DNA from 3 places in the Limnohabitans sp. 2KL-3 genome. Region 3 is predicted to be linked to each of the others. Evidence: predicted binding sites of a transcription regulator. Region 3 holds the regulator's gene; each other region holds the start of a gene.

Region 1 (5,628 bases), on a different contig from region 3:
GCGCGAACGGAATGCGAAGTAGCCGAACACAAAGGCGATGAAACCGGGCACCAGCACCACCAAGAGCACCGTGGCGACGAAGCTGTCCGACAGTGTCCAGTGCCAGGGCAATTCTTTCCAATCCAGGAAGACCATGAAGTCGGGCAAGTTGCTTTTGTAGTTGCCGTCTTGCCCAATTTGGCGCATGAGGTACATGCCCATCACGTACCCGCCCAAAGCGAAGAACAAACCGTGGCCCAGCGACAAGATGCCGGTGTAGCCCCAGATCAGGTCCATGGCCAAGGCGCAGATGGCGTAGCACATGATCTTGCCGATCAAGGCGATGGCGTAATCGCTCAGGTGGAAGGCGCTGCCCGCAGGCACCAGCAAGTTGAACACCGGAGCCAGCACACCGACTGTGATCAGCGCGAGCAAAAACAAAGACCAGGCTTTTCGACCCAGCAAGGGTGCAGGAGTGGGTAATAGGATGTTTGTCATGTTCATGCCCCTGTTCACGCTTCGGCGCTGCGACCCTTCATCGCGAAGATGCCTTGCGGGCGCTTCTGGATGAAGATGATGATGAACACCAACACCGCGATCTTGGCCAGCACCGCACCGGTCCAGCCTTCGAGCAGCTTGTTGGCCAGCCCCAGCCCCAAGGCAGCGTAGACCGTACCTGCCAGCTGGCCCACGCCGCCCAGCACCACCACCATGAACGAGTCCACGATGTAGCTCTGACCCAAGTCAGGGCCCACGTTACCGACCTGGCTGAGTGCACAACCGGCCAGGCCCGCGATGCCAGAACCCAAGGCAAATGCGTAGGTGTCAATGCGTGCGGTGTTGACGCCCATGCACGAAGCCATCGGGCGGTTTTGCGTGACGCCACGCACAAACAAACCCAGGCGCGTTTTGCCAATCAAAAGCGCCATGCCGATCAGCACAGCGGCCGCAAACACGATGATGAGCACCCGGTTCCAGGGCAGTTGCAAATTGGGCAGCAGCTGCAGCGAGCCGCTCATCCACGAGGGGTTTTCCACGCCCACGTTTTGCGCACCAAACAGGCTGCGCACGCCTTGCATGAGCACCAAGCTGATGCCCCAGGTGGCCAACAGGGTTTCAAGAGGGCGGCCATACAAATGCTTGAGCACGGTGCGCTCCATCACGGCCCCCACCAAAGCCGATGCCATGAAAGCCAAAGGGACTGCCGCCAGCAAATACCAGTCAAAGGCGCCCGGCAGGTAGTGGCGAAACGCCGCTTGCACCACATAGGTAGCGTAGGCGCCGATCATCATCAGCTCGCCGTGCGCCATGTTGATCACGCCCATCAGGCCATAGGTGATGGCCAAGCCCAGCGCCACCAGCAGCAAGATGGAGCCCAAACTGGCACCTGTGAACAAGGTGCCCAATCGCTCGCCCCAACGCAGGCTTTGCTGCACGGCAGCCAAGGAGGTCTGAATTTGTTTTTTGACCGATAGGTCTTGCTCTTGAGCCAAGCGCTGGTTGAGCAAGAGCAGTGTTTCGGGTTGCCGACTGGCCGCCAATTCCTGCGCAGCCAGCAAGCGGTCATTGGGGGTCTCGCTGCTGAGCAAGGCAGCCGCACGGGCCTGTCGCACCAAGCTCTTGACCGTCTCGTCAGGCTCGGTGGCCAGCGCTTTGTCAAGCAGGGGCGCACGGCTGGCGTCCGGCTCTTTGAGCAGCGACAAGGCGGCCAGGCGGCGCACCTTCACATCGGTGCTGAACAACTTGAGCGCCGCCAAGGCGGTGTCGAGTTCACCCCGCAAGCGGTTGTTCAGCATCACGTCTTCGGCATCATCGGGCACAGGCACCGATTGGCCGGTGACCGGGTCTGTGCCCTGACCGTCGCGCACGACCAGCACTTGGTCTTTGGCAATTTTGACCACATCGTCGGCCAGCGCTTGCAAATAGGCCGCCGTTTTTTCATCGCCTTGGGCCACCGCTTTGGCCAAGGCTTCAACACGCGCATCGCTCTCTCCAATCGCGATGCCTCGGGCCTCGTCCATCGTCAGAGCATGCGCAGCCGTCAGGCCCCACAGCGCACTGGCGATCAACGCGCCTTTCACAATCCATCTTTTCATTTTGATCATCTCTTGGCCTCACATGACTTTGGCCGTAGGTCGGAGCTTCAGCTCCGACAAGCACCCATGTCGGGGCTGAAGCCACCGACCTACAAAACGCTGTTGCCATTTGGAAAAAGGGAGGGACTGTGCCCTCCCTTTTTCAGAACACGCTCAAACGATCACTTCTTGGCTGGCTCGTCAGGCTTCTTGTCGTTGCCTTCAATGAAGGGGCTCCATGGCTTGGCCTTGACGGGGCCAGGCGTCTTCCACACCACATTGAACTGGCCATCAGCCTTGATCTCGCCGATGAACACCGACTTGTGCAGGTGGTGGTTTTTCTCGTCCATCTTGCTGGTGATGCCGCTAGGAGCCTTGAAGGTTTGTCCGGCCATGGCTGCAATCACTTTGTCGGTGTCGGTGGACTTGGCTTTTTCAACCGCTTGCTTCCACATGTTGATGCCGATGTAAGTCGCTTCCATCGGGTCGTTGGTCAAAGGCTTGTCTTTGTGACCTGCGATGTTTTTGGCCTTGGCGTAAGCCGCCCACTTTTTGGTGAACTCGTCGTTGGCTGGGTTCTTGATGGACATGAAGTAGTTCCATGCCGCCAAGTGACCCACCAAAGGCTTGGTGTCCACGCCACGCAGCTCTTCTTCACCCACCGAGAAGGCCACCACAGGCACGTCTTTGGCCTTCAAGCCTGCATTGCCCAGTTCCTTGTAAAAAGGCACGTTGGAGTCACCGTTGATGGTGGACACCACAGCGGTCTTGCCACCGGCAGAAAATTTCTTCACATCGGCCACGATGGTTTGGTAATCTGAGTGACCAAACGGGGTGTATTTTTCATCGATGTCTTTGTCAGCCACGCCTTTGCTTTTCAGGTAAGCACGCAAGATTTTGTTGGTGGTGCGGGGGTACACATAGTCGGTGCCCAGCAAGACCCAGCGCTTGGCGCCGCCGCCTTCTTTGCTCATCAGGTAGTCCACGGCAGGAATCGCTTGCTGGTTGGGCGCAGCGCCTGTGTAGAACACATTTTTTGACAGCTCTTCGCCTTCGTATTGCACGGGGTAGAACAGCAAGCCGTTCATTTCTTCGACCACCGGCAACACCGATTTGCGAGACACCGATGTCCAGCAACCGAAGATGACCGAGACCTTGTCTTGACCCAGAAGCTGCTTGGTTTTTTCAGCGAACAAAGGCCAGTTGGAAGCCGGGTCCACGATCACGGGCTCGAGCTTTTTGCCGAGCACGCCGCCCTTGGCATTGATCTCATCAATGGCCATGAGCACGGTGTCTTTCAACACGGTTTCAGAGATGGCCATGGTGCCCGACAAGCTGTGCAGCACGCCGACTTTGATGGTGTTGCCCGCTTGCGCTTGGGCTTGGTTTGCAAAACTCAGGCTGCCAGCCACAATGGCTGCAGCAGTTGCGAGGGCTTTAAGATTGCCACGGCGGTTCATCATGTGATCACTCCAATCAGGAAAGTAAATGGATTCAAAAAAGGGCGGAGCGCTTGCAACGCTGCAATTCCTCTTGCAATCACCGTGCCAACTTTTCAAAATGCAGGAATGCACCAGAACATGCCTGAGCGACTTCCTAGGGAAATCACACAGTCCCTATAAAGAGGCATGCTCTTTGCTACATTGATGTTCAGCTCGCCCAACACATTCAAAGCACGCACCAAAATGGAACTCACCCCTCGCGAAAAAGACAAACTGCTGATCTTCACGGCGGCACTTTTGGCCGAACGCCGCAAGGCACGTGGCCTCAAACTCAACTACCCCGAAGCCATCGCGCTGATCAGCGCTGCTGTCATGGAAGGCGCACGCGACGGTAAGACCGTGGCTCAACTCATGAGCGAAGGCCGCACCGTTTTGACGCGTGCCGACGTCATGGATGGCATCGCTGAAATGATCCCCGATATCCAGGTCGAAGCGACTTTTCCGGACGGCACCAAATTGGTGACCGTGCACCAACCCATTGTTTAAAAACACCCAGGAGCTGTCATGAAAAAATTTGCATTCACTTTGTCTTTGGCCTTCACACAGCTGGCCAACACCGCCTTGGCACACGATGGGCACGGCCTGAGTGGCACCCATTGGCACGCCACCGATGTGCTGGGTTTCATCGCCATCGCCGCGGTGCTGGCGGTGGCTGTTTATTTCGGCAAGAAGTGAGCCCCGCATGACCCCCGGAGAACTTTTGATTGACCCCGGTCAGCACGCGCTGAATGTGGGCCGCCGCACCTGCACCCTGGTGGTGCAAAACGCCAGCGACCGCCCGATTCAAGTGGGCTCGCACTACCACTTTGCCGAAACCAATGGTGGCCTGAGCTTTGACCGGGCCGCGGCACGAGGCATGCGTCTGAACATCGCGTCGGGGACCGCGGTGCGCTTTGAACCCGGTCAGCAACGCACCGTCGAATTGGTGGACTATGCGGGAGACCGTGTGGTGTACGGCTTTCGCGGCTTAACGCAAGGGAAACTCTGACATGGCCCACATCGACAAACGCGCTTATGCCGAAATGTTCGGCCCCACCGTGGGCGATCGCGTCCGACTGGCAGATACGGCCTTGGTGATCGAGGTTGAAAAAGACTTCACGCTGCAAGCCGGTGGCTACGGCGAAGAGGTCAAGTTCGGGGGGGGGAAAACCATCCGCGATGGCATGTCGCAATCGCAAAGAACGAACGCCGAAGGTGCGATGGACTGCGTGCTCACCAACGCGCTCATCATCGATCACTGGGGCATCGTCAAAGCCGACATCGGCCTGCGCGGCAACCGCATCGCCGCCATTGGCAAAGCGGGCAACCCTGACACGCAGCCGGGTGTCGACATCATCATCGGCCCCGGCACCGAGATCATCAGCTGCGAAGGCTTGATCGTCACCGCAGGCGGCATTGACTCACACATCCACTTCATCGCGCCCCAACAGATCGACGAAGCGCTGGCCAGCGGTGTGACCACCATGCTGGGCGGCGGCACCGGCCCGGCCACCGGCACCTTTGCCACCACCTGCACGCCTGGCCCTTTCAACATCGAACGCATGATGCAGGCGGCCGATGCCTTTGCGATGAACATTGGCTTTCTGGGCAAGGGCAATGCCAGCTTGCATGCCGCACTGCACGAGCAGATCAGCGCAGGTGCGATTGGCCTCAAGCTCCACGAAGACTGGGGCACCACGCCTGCGGCCATCGACAACTGCCTGAACGTGGCCGAAGAAACCGACACGCAAGTCGCCATCCACACCGACACGCTCAACGAATCGGGCTTTGTGGAAGACACCGTGGCGGCCTTCAAAGGCCGCACCATCCACACCTTCCACACCGAAGGCGCGGGCGGCGGGCATGCCCCCGACATCTTGAAAGTGGTGGGCGAAGCCAACGTGCTGCCGTCTTCGACCAACCCCACACGCCCCTACACCATCAACACGCTCGACGAGCATGTGGACATGCTCATGGTCTGCCACCACCTGGACCCAGCGATTGCCGAGGACCTGGCTTTTGCAGAAAGCCGCATCCGCAAAGAAACCATTGCGGCCGAAGACATCCTGCACGACCTGGGCGCCATCAGCATG
Region 2 (5,628 bases), on a different contig from region 3:
GGAGGCACCTTGCAATCGAATGGTGTCGGTCAGAGGGGCGGGCATGGCATCTTCACTAAAGGGGTTGGGAAGTTGCCATTGTGACGATCAGGACGAACTTGTCTGTCACTTGCATACCCCAAAGCGCGTGCAAGTCAGCGGGTTTGCACCATCTGGGTCTCGAGAACGCTGCGTTGACCCAGCGTTTCGCTCACCAGGTGCAATTTGCTTCTTTCAGAATGGATGCCCATTTTGACCTCTTGCCAGACGTAATAGAGCTTGCCTGCTTTGACGTGCAGGTCCAGGGTGGAGGTGTTTTCTGACACCGAGGTCAGTGTGTGTTTGCCGGGTGCAACTTCTTTGTACAAAAATGTTTTGGCGGCTGTGTGCCCGATGGTTTGGCCGTCAAGCGACACCGCCATCTTCACCGTGCTTGCCAAAATTTCGTGGCGATAGATGTAAATGCCGGCCTGATGGGCGGGGGCTTGAAAGGATTTGACCTGCTGGTCTTGTTGGGCGTCGCTCAAGGAGACGCTGGTGCAAGCGACCAGATTTAAACCATAGGCAAGGCACAGGCGTAATTTTTTCATGGTCAACCCACATGGGGCCAAAAAGGGGGACGGTTGCGGTTTGAGGCTGCCAAGGGCAAGCGCATTGGATGCCGAATGAACAACAAAACGGTGATTTTAATGAATACTAAATAATGCATTTTGAAAGAAGGATGGGAGGCCTCAAGCCCCGAGTTTTGTTGAGCTTTGTGCATGAAACCCCCGATCCATTGAAAGTGGGCATGGCACAGGCCTTGCATGTTCGCCAGCATGCAATTCGATTTTCAGAACTTCAGAACAGTGGGGCAGGACAACCCGGATGCCTGGCGTGACCCCTTGGGCCTCATGCTGGCTTCGACCGGTGAGGGCGTGTTTGGGGTGGATCTGGAGGGGCTGTGTGTTTTCATCAACCCGGCCGGTGCGCGAATGATCGGCTTTGAGCCCGAGCAGGTGCTGGGCCAGAACATGCACATCCTGACGCACCACTCGCATGGTGACGGGGCGCATTACCCCATGGACGACTGCCCCATTTACAACGCCTTTCGCCGAGGCGAGCCTTGCCGCATCGACAGCGAGGTCTTCTGGCGGCAAGACGGCAGCAGCTTTGCTGTGGAGTACGCCAGTTACCCGGTGTTTGACCAGGGCCAGGTGCGCGGCGCGGTGGTCACCTTTGTGGACATCACCGAGCGCAAGCGGGCCCAAGAGGCCTTGCACCGAGCCAAGGACGAGCTCGAAGTGCGCGTGGCCGAACGCACCCATGCGCTGGAAACCGCTTTGCAGCAGCTGCGCGAACTGGCCGCCTGGTCCGACGCTGTGCGCGAAGAGGAGCGCACCCGCATCGCCCGCGAGGTGCACGACGAACTGGGCAGTTTGCTGGTGGCGCTCAAGATGGACGTGGGTTGGCTGGACAAGCGCCTGTCCGAACAAGAGCAGAGGGCCGCCGAAGAAGCGCAAACCATGCGCGAGAAGATGCGGGGCAAGTGCCAAAACATGAGCCGCCTGATCGAGAACGCGGTGGTCAACGTGGGGCGCATCATCACCGACCTGCGCCCCAGCATCCTGGACCACCAGGGCCTGTGGGGTGCGCTGGAGTGGCAGGCGCAGGAGTTTGTGCAGTCGGCCGAGCAAGAACTCAAGTGGTGCATGGAAGTGAACGAGCAACGCGTGTTGCCCGAGCCCATGGCCATGGCGGTGTTTCGCATTTTTCAGGAAATGCTCAGCAACGTGGGCCGCCACGCCCGCGCACGCACGGTGGATGTGGACATGGTGGAGCGTGAAGGTTGGCTGCACCTGTCTGTGGAAGACGATGGATGCGGTGCCTTGCTCCAAGCGTTTGAGTCGGCGCAGGCCTACGGCATCATGGGCATGCGCGAGCGGGCGCGGCACTTTGGCGGCGTCATCGACATTGACAGTGCACCTGGTCGGGGTACAAGAATGCGCTTGTCCATGCCTTTGCCGGACGGTGAGGTGCTCACATGAACGCCACGGTGCGCGTGCTGCTGGGCGACGACCACAAGATCGTGCGTGAAGGCCTGAAGATGGTCTTGGCCGATGACCCCTTGCTGCAGGTGGTGGCCGAAGCCGAGACCGGCCCCGGGGTGCTGGATGCCGTTTATAAACTGCAAGGACCCCAGGGCATTGATGTGGTCTTGCTGGACATCGCCCTGCCCGGCATGGACGGGCTGGATGTCTTGCAGGCTTTGCGGCGCGACTGGCCCTGCTTGCCGGTGCTGATGCTCAGCACCTACCCAGAAAAACAATACGCGGTGCGCTGCATTCAGCTGGGCGCATCGGGTTACCTGAACAAAAGCACCGACACTGACGCTTTGATGGCGGCGCTGCGTCGCGTGGCCGCAGGCGGCATGCACGTCACACCCGCCACGGCGGAAGCGCTGGCCAGCCTGGTGAGCCAGGGCCGCACCAAAAGCGGGATCGAACTGCTCTCGCACCGCGAGCATCAGGTCTACCTTTTGTTGACCCAAGGCCACACCGTGACCGAAATTGGTGCGCAGCTGAGCTTGGCTCCCAACACGGTGAGCACTTACCGTGCACGCATCCTGGAAAAGACCGGCACCAAGAACGATGTGGAGCTGGCTTTGTACGCACAAAGCCTGAATGGGGGGCGTTGAGCGGGCCATGGATTGAGCCGGCCCGATGATGTTTGCACCAACGCTTCTTGTCGTAGGAGCGACGCCCCCGTCGCGATCACCCACGCAAACCACGACCCATCGCCCCGAGTGCGGAGCTCCCACAAAATGCAGGGCATTCCCCCTGTAGGAGCGACGCCCCCGTCGCGATCACCCACGCAAACCACCAAGAATCGCCCCAAGGGCGGGGCTTCTACAAAATGCAGGCATTCCCCCTGTAGGGGTTGCCCTACACCGCGTCGACAAGCCGCTCACGAAATGAAGCCGCGTGCCGCCGACGGCACGCTTTCAACGATTTCTGGCCCACAGCTTGCATGGACCTGAGCATCTTCAACAAAGCGAGGCCGCCATGTCTGAATTCTTTGACCCCTACAACGCCGACCGCCCCCTGATGCTCAAGTGCAGCTGCGGACGTGATCATTCACCCGCCGACCACCACGCCGAGGTGGCCGCCGATGCCGCCGCGGCTCAGTTGCGTGCCCGTTCCGAGACCGCAGAGTTCGAGGCCTACAGCCAAGAATTCATCGAAGCCACCTTGGTCAAGGCCTTGTTCCCGCAGGACCAGGAACGCCGCATGTTCTTGCATGCCGTGGGCAAAAAAACCGCCATGGCCGCCATTGCCAGCGTGTTGCCTGTGGCCAGCTTGCAGGCTTTGGCGCAAAGCAAAGGCCCGCTGGAAAAAACCAACCTCAAGATCGGTTTCATCCCGATCACCTGCGCCACGCCACTGATCATGGCCGATCCATTGGGCTTTTATCAAAAGCAGGGCCTGAATGTCGAAGTGACCAAGACCGCGGGCTGGGCGCTGATTCGCGACAAGATGATCAACAAGGAATACGACGCCACGCACTTCCTCTCGCCCATGCCCTTGGCCATCAGCATGGGGCTGGGCGCCAACGCCACGCCCATGAACGTGGCCACCATCCAGAACGTGAACGGCCAGGCCATCACGCTGGCCGTCAAGCACAAGAACAACCGCGACCCGAAGAACTGGAAGGGTTTCAAGTTTGCGGTGCCTTTCGATTACTCGATGCACAACTTCTTGCTGCGTTACTACCTGGCCGAAAACGGCATCAACCCGGACACCGATGTGCAAATCCGCGTGGTGCCGCCGCCAGAGATGGTGGCCAATCTGCGCTCGGGCAACATCGATGGTTTCTTGGGACCTGACCCTTTCAACCAGCGTGCGGTGTTTGACGAAGTCGGCTTCATCCACATGCTGACCAAAGACCTGTGGAATGGCCACCCCTGCTGCGCCTTTGGCACCAGCACCGAATTCATTCAGAAGAACCCCAACACCTTTGCCGCGCTTTACCGTGCGGTGCTCACGGCCGCCGCCATGGCACGCCAGCCGGGCAACCGTGAGCTGATTGCCAAAGTCATCTCACCCGCCCAGTACCTGAACCAGCCCGAGGCGGTGATTGCCCAAGTACTCACCGGTAAATTTGCCGATGGTTTGGGCAAGGTGCAAAACGTGCCTGACCGCGCCGACTTTGACCCCATGCCTTGGCAGAGCATGGCGGTGTGGATGCTTACACAAATGAAGCGCTGGGGCTATGTGAAGGGCGATGTGAACTACAAACAAATCGCCGAGAAGGTGTTCCTCATCACCGATGCGCGCAAACACATGAAAGAGCTCGGCCACGACTTTGCCGCCACCACGCCTTACCCCAAGTACAAGATCATGGGCAAAGAGTTTGACCCGGCCAAGCCCGAGGACTACATCAAGAGCTTTGCGATCAACAAGATGGGCTAAGGCACATGAAAACCACGCACCTCAATTTGCGCGCGGCCATGGTCTCGCTGCTCATGTTCCTGGTTTTTTTGGGCGCATGGCAGCTGTCGGCCACCGCGCCCACGGTGGCTGGCGCTGCCAAGGCGGGCATGACAGCCGACGAGATCGAGTACCAGAAGATGATGGGCAAGGACCCAGGCGCAGTCAAAACCACAGGCTTTCCGCCACCCCTGGAAGTAGGCAAAGCCATGCTGGGGCACCTGGCCGATCCGTTTTACGACAAAGGCCCCAACGACAAAGGCATCGGCATTCAGTTGGCGCATTCGCTGGGTCGTGTGGCGCTGGGCTTTTTCTTGGCCGTGTTGGTGGCGCTGCCGGTGGGCTTCATGATCGGCATGTCGCCCCTCATGCGCAAGGCGTTTGACCCTTTCATCCAGGTGCTCAAACCCATCAGCCCGCTGGCGTGGATGCCGCTGGCGCTGTATACGCTCAAAGACTCCGAAGTCAGCGGCATTTTCGTCATCTTCATCTGCTCGGTCTGGCCCATGCTCATCAACACCGCCTTTGGTGTGGCTGCGGTCAAGCGCGAATGGCTCAACGTGGCCAGCACGCTGGAAGTCCAACCGCTGCGCAAAGCCTTCTTGGTCATCTTGCCTGCCGCAGCGCCCACCATCGTGACCGGCATGCGCATCAGCATGGGCATTGCCTGGCTGGTGATCGTGGCCGCCGAGATGCTGGTGGGCGGCACAGGCGTGGGCTACTTTGTGTGGAACGAGTGGAACAACCTGTCGCTGGTGAATGTGATCTTTGCGGTGCTGGTGATTGGGGTGGTGGGCATGTTGTTGGACCTGGCCTTTGCCCAGGTGCAAAAGGCGGTGACCTATGTGGAGTGACACCAGCGACCGCGAGCTGATCGCGCCTTTGCCCACAGAAATTTTTGCACCCCAACCCAAGGCCAAAGCCATGAACGCTTTCCTCAAAATTGAAAAACTGGGCAAGGCCTACCAAAGTGACAAGCCGGTGTTTTCGGACGTGTCCTTCACCATCGACAAAGGCGAGTTCGTTTGCATCATCGGCCACTCGGGCTGCGGCAAGACCACCATCTTGAACGTGTTGGCAGGCCTGGACACGGCCACTGAAGGCCATGCCTTCATGGACGGCCGCGAGATCGCGGGCCCCAGCCTGGAGCGCGGCGTGGTGTTCCAAAGCCACGCCCTCA
Region 3 (5,628 bases):
TAAAAAAGCACGTCTGGCACTGGTGGCGGCCACCGCTCAGGTGCTGCGCAATGGTTTGAAGGTTTTGGGCGTGTCTGCCCCCCAAAAAATGTGAATGGATTTGCCATGATTGCTCAATCTCAACGCGGCGGTACTTTTCTGGGTTTCATCATCGGATTGGTCCTGGGCTTGTCCGTGGCCATGGCTGTGGCCATTTACGTGACCAAGGTGCCCACACCGTTTTCCAACAAAAACCAACCACGCACCAGCGACCAGGACGTGCAGGAAACGCGCAAAAACAAGGACTGGAACCCCAACAGCGTGTTGCAGCCCAAAGCCGCCGAAGAGATTGCGCCCCTGCCTGAAACCAAAGCACCTGTGGTGGACGACCAGCCCAAAGACAAGCTGGCCGAAAAACCTGCCGACAAAGCTCCCGCAGACACGCCCAAAGCCGAGCCCCGCCCTGCCGCCGTGACTGCCGACCCCCTGGGTGATCTGGCCAAAGCCAAAACCACCTTGAGCACCCCCGTCACCAAAGCCAGTGCCAATGAACCTTTTGACTACTTGGTCCAGGCCGGGGCCTACCGCACCAGTGCCGACGCCGATGCGCAAAAAGCCAAACTCGCCATGTTGGGCATGGATGCCAAAGTGTCTGAGCGCGATCAAGGCGGACGCATCGTTTACCGCGTCCGGATGGGGCCTTTTGAAGACAAAAATGCTGCAGAACGCGCACGGGCCAAAATGGATGCCAACGGCATTGACAACACGCTTGTGCGATTGCAGCGTTGACATGACATGAACACCAGCGCCCAAAGGGTCGCTGAAACCCAAGGAGCCTTGATGAAACGTCGCTTTTTTTCCACCGCCTTGCTGTCCACAGCCGCGTTCTTGGGCAGCTTGCCTGCCTGGGCGCAGCAAGCTTTCAAATCGGGCAAGGACTACATCACGCTCGACAAGCCATTGGCCACCGATGCGGGTGCCGGCAAAATTGAAGTGCTTGAATTCTTCTGGTACAGCTGCCCTCACTGCAACGCTTTTGAGCCCCAATTTGCGCAATGGGCAAAAAATGCCCCCAAAGACGTGGCCGTGCGTCGCATTCCAGTGGCCTTTCGCGAAGACTTCGCCCCGCAACAACGCCTTTACTTCACGCTCGAGGCCATGGATTTGGTTGAAAAAATGCATGTGCGCGTGTTCACCGCCATCCACGGCGAAAAACTCATGCTGAACACCGACGCGGCGGTGCTGTCCTGGATTGAAAAGCAAGGCATCGACAAAGCCAAGTTCAATGAAATTTACAAATCATTTGGCGTGGCGACCAAATGCAAACGGGCGGTGCAACTGCAAAACGACTTCAAAATCGAAGGCGTGCCCTCTTTGGGCGTAGCGGGTCGCTATTACGTTGATGGCACCTTGGCTGGCAGCATGGACCGCGCCCTGAAGGTGGCCGAATCCCTCATCGCCCAAACCCGCACGGCACGCTGAGGCCGCCCCCAGCCTGAGGATGGGTGCTCGCACAGCATCCATCCCGGGTTTTTCTTGGGCCACGGGCGTGCTGGCAGCCGATCGTCAAGGCTTGGGCCTACAATCGAACGATTGTCCAGCAAGATTCATGCCCTCCACATTCCACACCCCTTTTTTGACCGTCGTCTTGAGCGCCATGCTCATGGGCCTGGGCGGGTTGAGCCTGCCTGCATGGGCTGAGAAAGCTGACCGCGACAAGCCCATGCACATTGAAGCCGACAGCATGCGGCACGACGACAACAAACAACTGACGCAATTCAACGGCCAAGTGGTCGCCACCAAAGGCACCCTGGTGTTGCGGGCCGACCGCATGGAAGTTCAGCAAGACAGCCAAGGCAAACAAGTGGCCCGCTTGTGGGCGGCCCCCAATGAACGGGTGTTCTTTCGTCAAAAACGCGAAGGTCTGGAGGAATTCACCGAAGGCGAGGCCGAAACCCTCACCTATGACAACCAAGCCGATGTGGTCACCCTGGTCAAACGCGCCGAAGTGCGCATGCTTCGTGGCACCGTGGTGGCAGACCAAATTCAGGGGCAAACCATTGTGTTCAACAACACCACCGAAGTGATTCAGGTGGATGGCCGGACACAAGACAGCCCGAACGCCCGGGACCAGCGTGTGCGGGCCACCTTGACGCCTCGTCAAAACCCATCGGCCCCTGCGGCCGCTCCAGCCCAGACCGCACCGCGTCCCGTTTTGCGCAACAGCCCTGGCCTTGCCACGCCATCCAAACCATGAGCCAGGCCCCGTTCACCAGCCGCCTGGAAGCCCGGCACCTCAAAAAAGCTTACGGCAGTCGCAAAGTGGTGCACGACGTGTCGGTGCAAGTCGACAAAGGTGAAGTGGTCGGTTTGCTGGGCCCCAATGGCGCAGGCAAAACCACTTCGTTTTACATGATCGTGGGCTTGGTCAGCGCCGACGGGGGGCAAATTCTGATCGATGGGCAAGACGTCACGCGCATGCCGATTCACAAGCGCTCACGCATGGGCTTGTCTTATTTGCCACAAGAAGCCTCGATTTTTAGAAAACTGTCCGTGGCCGACAACGTGCGGGCCATTCTTGAGCTGCAAACCGATGGCCAAGGCCGCCCTTTGGCCCATGCCGAAATCGAAAAACGCCTGAGCGAACTGCTGGCCGATTTGCGGGTGGACCACCTGCGCGACTCCCCCTCGGTGGCGCTGTCGGGCGGCGAGCGCCGCCGCGTCGAAATTGCCCGCGCCTTGGCCACCGACCCGCGCTTTATTTTGCTGGATGAGCCTTTTGCCGGCATCGACCCGATCGCCGTGATCGAGATCCAGCGCATCATCGCCTTCCTCAAGCAACGCGGCATTGGCGTGCTCATCACCGACCACAATGTGCGCGAGACCCTGGGCATTTGCGATCACGCGTTCATCATCAGTGAAGGCCGCGTGCTGGCCGAAGGCACACCCGAGGAAATCGTGGCCAATGCCGATGTGCGCCGGGTGTACCTGGGCGAACACTTCCGCATGTGATGCACCCATCCCAACGCCTTGACACGAAAGCACAGCCATGAAGCCCGGCCTGTCGCTGCGCATGTCCCAGCACTTGGCGCTCACGCCCCAGCTGCAACAATCGATCCGCCTGCTGCAACTGTCCACGCTGGAGCTGTCGCAAGAGGTGGACCAGATGCTGGACGAGAACCCGTTTCTTGAACGCACCGAGGAAGAAGCGCCTGCCGAAGCCTTTGGTCTGGACCAGGCCGACACCCACGTCAGTTTGGGCGACCGCGTGAGCGAAAGCGCCAGCAGCGCCAGCAGCAGCGAGGACAACGCCAACGAAGCCCGTGACGAAGCCGTGACCGATGTGGCCGAAAGCTGGGACGGCGACGGCAGCGTGGACATGCGCCCCGACGACAGCGAATGGGGCGGCGACGCCACCCCACGCCAAAACAACGGCGAAGAAACCGCCGACGCCATCGACCTGGCCGGCAGCAGCGGCTCTCTGACCGACTTTTTGCACCGCCAGGCCTTGTCGTTGCGCTTGTCCGAGATTGACCGCGCTGCGCTGCGCTTTTTGATCGAGTCGCTCAACGACGATGGCTACCTGACCGACACCCTGCCCGAACTGGCCGCCAGCCTGGCCGGCACTGACGACCTTGAACAAATCGACGAGCTGGTGCACCGATTCACGGTGGCGCTGGGCTTGCTGCAATCGCTCGAACCCGTGGGCGTGGGTGCACGCGACTTGGCCGAATGCCTGCGCATCCAGGTCAAAGCCTGTCTGCAGGACTCCCCCGACGACGAAGTGGCCCAAGCGGCACTGGCCATCTGCGCCCAGCCGCTGGACATGCTGGCCAAGCGCGACTACAAGCGTTTGGCGCTGGCCTGTGGCTTGAGCGAAGCCGTGGTCAAAGCCGCCATTCCCTTCATTGCCCGGCTTGAACCCAAACCGGGCCGGCCCTTTGTGCAGGCCGAGCGCAACATCATCATTCCCGATGTGCTGGTGGTCAACACCAGCAAAACCGGCACACCCAAATTTCGAATCCAGCTCAACCCCGACGTGATGCCCAAGCTGCGTGTACACGACATCTATGCCAACGCCCTGCGCGGCGGCAAGGGCGACAGCCACGCGGGCTTGCAGCAACGTCTGCAAGAAGCCCGCTGGTTCATCAAGAACATCCAGCAGCGCTTTGACACCATCTTGCGCGTGTCCACCGCCATCGTCGAGCGACAAAAGAACTTTTTGACGCACGGCGCTCTGGCCATGCGCCCACTGGTGCTGCGCGAAATTGCCGACGAGCTGGGCATGCACGAGTCCACCATCAGCCGTGTGACCACGGCCAAATACATGTCCACGCCGCAAGGCACGTTTGAGTTGAAGTATTTCTTTGGCTCGGGCCTGGGCACCGACAGCGGCAGCGCCGCGTCGAGCACCGCCGTGCGGGCGCTCATCAAGCAGTTTGTTGCGGCTGAAAAACCCGCCAAACCCCTGTCGGACAACCAAATTTCCGAGATGCTGAAAGAGCAAGGCATCGACTGCGCACGTCGCACGGTGGCCAAGTACCGCGAAGCCCTGAAGATCGCGCCCGCCAACCTGCGCAAAACCCTTTGAGAAGACTTTCCCCGTGAATTCATTGAACCTGTTCATGCCCTGCGCCGCTGGCGTTGAGGGCTTTTTGGCCGACGAGGTCCACGCCATCACCGGCCTCACGGGCCACGACCTGATGACCGGGCGCGGCGGCGTGATGGCCCGCGCCTCGTGGCGCGACGCCCTGCGCATCAACCTGCACAGCCGCCTGACCCAGCGCGTGCTGGTGCAGCTGTCGGTCACCGATTACCGCAACGAAAACGACCTGTACCGCGCAGCCAGCGAAGTGGCTTGGGAAATCTGGTTCACGCCCAAGCAAACCTTCAAGATCGACATCACGGCGCAGCACAGCCCACTGACCAGCCTGAACTTTGCGGCGCTCAAAATCAAAGACGCGGTAGCCGACCGCTTTCGCGCCAAGCGCGGCGAGCGTCCCAGCGTCGACACCAGCTGGCCCGACGTGCGCATCTACGCGCACCTGACCCCCGAAACGGCCACGCTCTACATCGACACCTCGGGCGAGCCGCTGTTCAAGCGCGGCTGGCGCACCGACAAGGGCGATGCGCCTTTGAAAGAAACCCTGGCCGCCGCCATGATCGCGGCCAGCGGCTGGGACGCCACCGTGCCCCTGTACGACCCCTGCTGCGGCAGCGGCACCATCCCGATCGAAGCGGCGCAAATCGCCTGCGGCATCGCCCCAGGTTTGCAACGCCGCTTTGGCTTCGAGAAATTGCTGCCCTTCCAGAACCACGTCTGGCAAGGCCTGATCGAAGAAGCCCGTGACCTGGAACACGAACCCACCGCGCCCGTCTTTGGAAGCGATGTGGCCTTCCGCATGGTCGACTTTTCGGAGCGCAATGCCGAGCGTGCTGGCGTGTCCGGCGTGATCGAGTTCCGAGGTGGTGATGCGCTGCAACGCATGCCCCCCAGCGAGACGCCCGGCGTCATGCTGCTCAACCCGCCCTATGGCGAACGCATTGCCGCAGCGGGTGTGGCCGGGCGCGGGCGCGAGAACTTCCAGCCTGGTGCGCTGGCAAGCTCCAGAGCAGCCGCCCCAAGCCACCACCGCGAGACTGCTCAGA

Evidence for each region. The regulator sigma-54, encoded in region 3, starts transcription at its own class of promoters, with help from an activator protein. The targets are predictions, from matches to a motif close to TGGCANGNAANCTGCTTT.
Region 1: a site for sigma-54 is predicted at 3,587-3,604, ahead of urtA (urea ABC transporter substrate-binding protein). Genes of this name have one in related genera too.
Region 2: a site for sigma-54 is predicted at 2,974-2,991, ahead of AMM41_RS13455 (CmpA/NrtA family ABC transporter substrate-binding protein). Genes of this name have one in related genera too.

The regions. Positions count from the first base shown of each region.
Region 1 is NZ_CXON01000002.1:206,571-212,198, forward strand. Features, by position in the region: gene urtC (urea ABC transporter permease subunit UrtC) at 1-483, opposite strand, end outside; gene urtB (urea ABC transporter permease subunit UrtB) at 492-2,075, opposite strand; gene urtA (urea ABC transporter substrate-binding protein) at 2,237-3,514, opposite strand; gene AMM41_RS03335 (urease subunit gamma) at 3,740-4,042, shown strand; gene AMM41_RS21735 (hypothetical protein) at 4,061-4,231, shown strand; gene AMM41_RS03340 (urease subunit beta) at 4,239-4,544, shown strand; gene ureC (urease subunit alpha) at 4,546-5,628, shown strand, end outside.
Region 2 is NZ_CXON01000010.1:91,104-96,731, forward strand. Features, by position in the region: gene AMM41_RS13430 (tyrosine-protein phosphatase) at 1-45, opposite strand, end outside; gene AMM41_RS13435 (DUF2846 domain-containing protein) at 135-569, opposite strand; gene AMM41_RS13445 (sensor histidine kinase) at 798-2,006, shown strand; gene AMM41_RS13450 (response regulator) at 2,003-2,656, shown strand; gene AMM41_RS13455 (CmpA/NrtA family ABC transporter substrate-binding protein) at 3,024-4,430, shown strand; gene ntrB (nitrate ABC transporter permease) at 4,436-5,302, shown strand; gene AMM41_RS13465 (ABC transporter ATP-binding protein) at 5,292-5,628, shown strand, end outside.
Region 3 is NZ_CXON01000004.1:276,534-282,161, forward strand. Features, by position in the region: gene argS (arginine--tRNA ligase) at 1-94, shown strand, start outside; gene AMM41_RS08350 (SPOR domain-containing protein) at 106-768, shown strand; gene AMM41_RS08355 (thiol:disulfide interchange protein DsbA/DsbL) at 820-1,461, shown strand; gene lptA (lipopolysaccharide transport periplasmic protein LptA) at 1,589-2,236, shown strand; gene lptB (LPS export ABC transporter ATP-binding protein) at 2,233-2,991, shown strand; gene AMM41_RS08370 (RNA polymerase factor sigma-54) at 3,029-4,570, shown strand; gene AMM41_RS08375 (THUMP domain-containing class I SAM-dependent RNA methyltransferase) at 4,584-5,628, shown strand, end outside.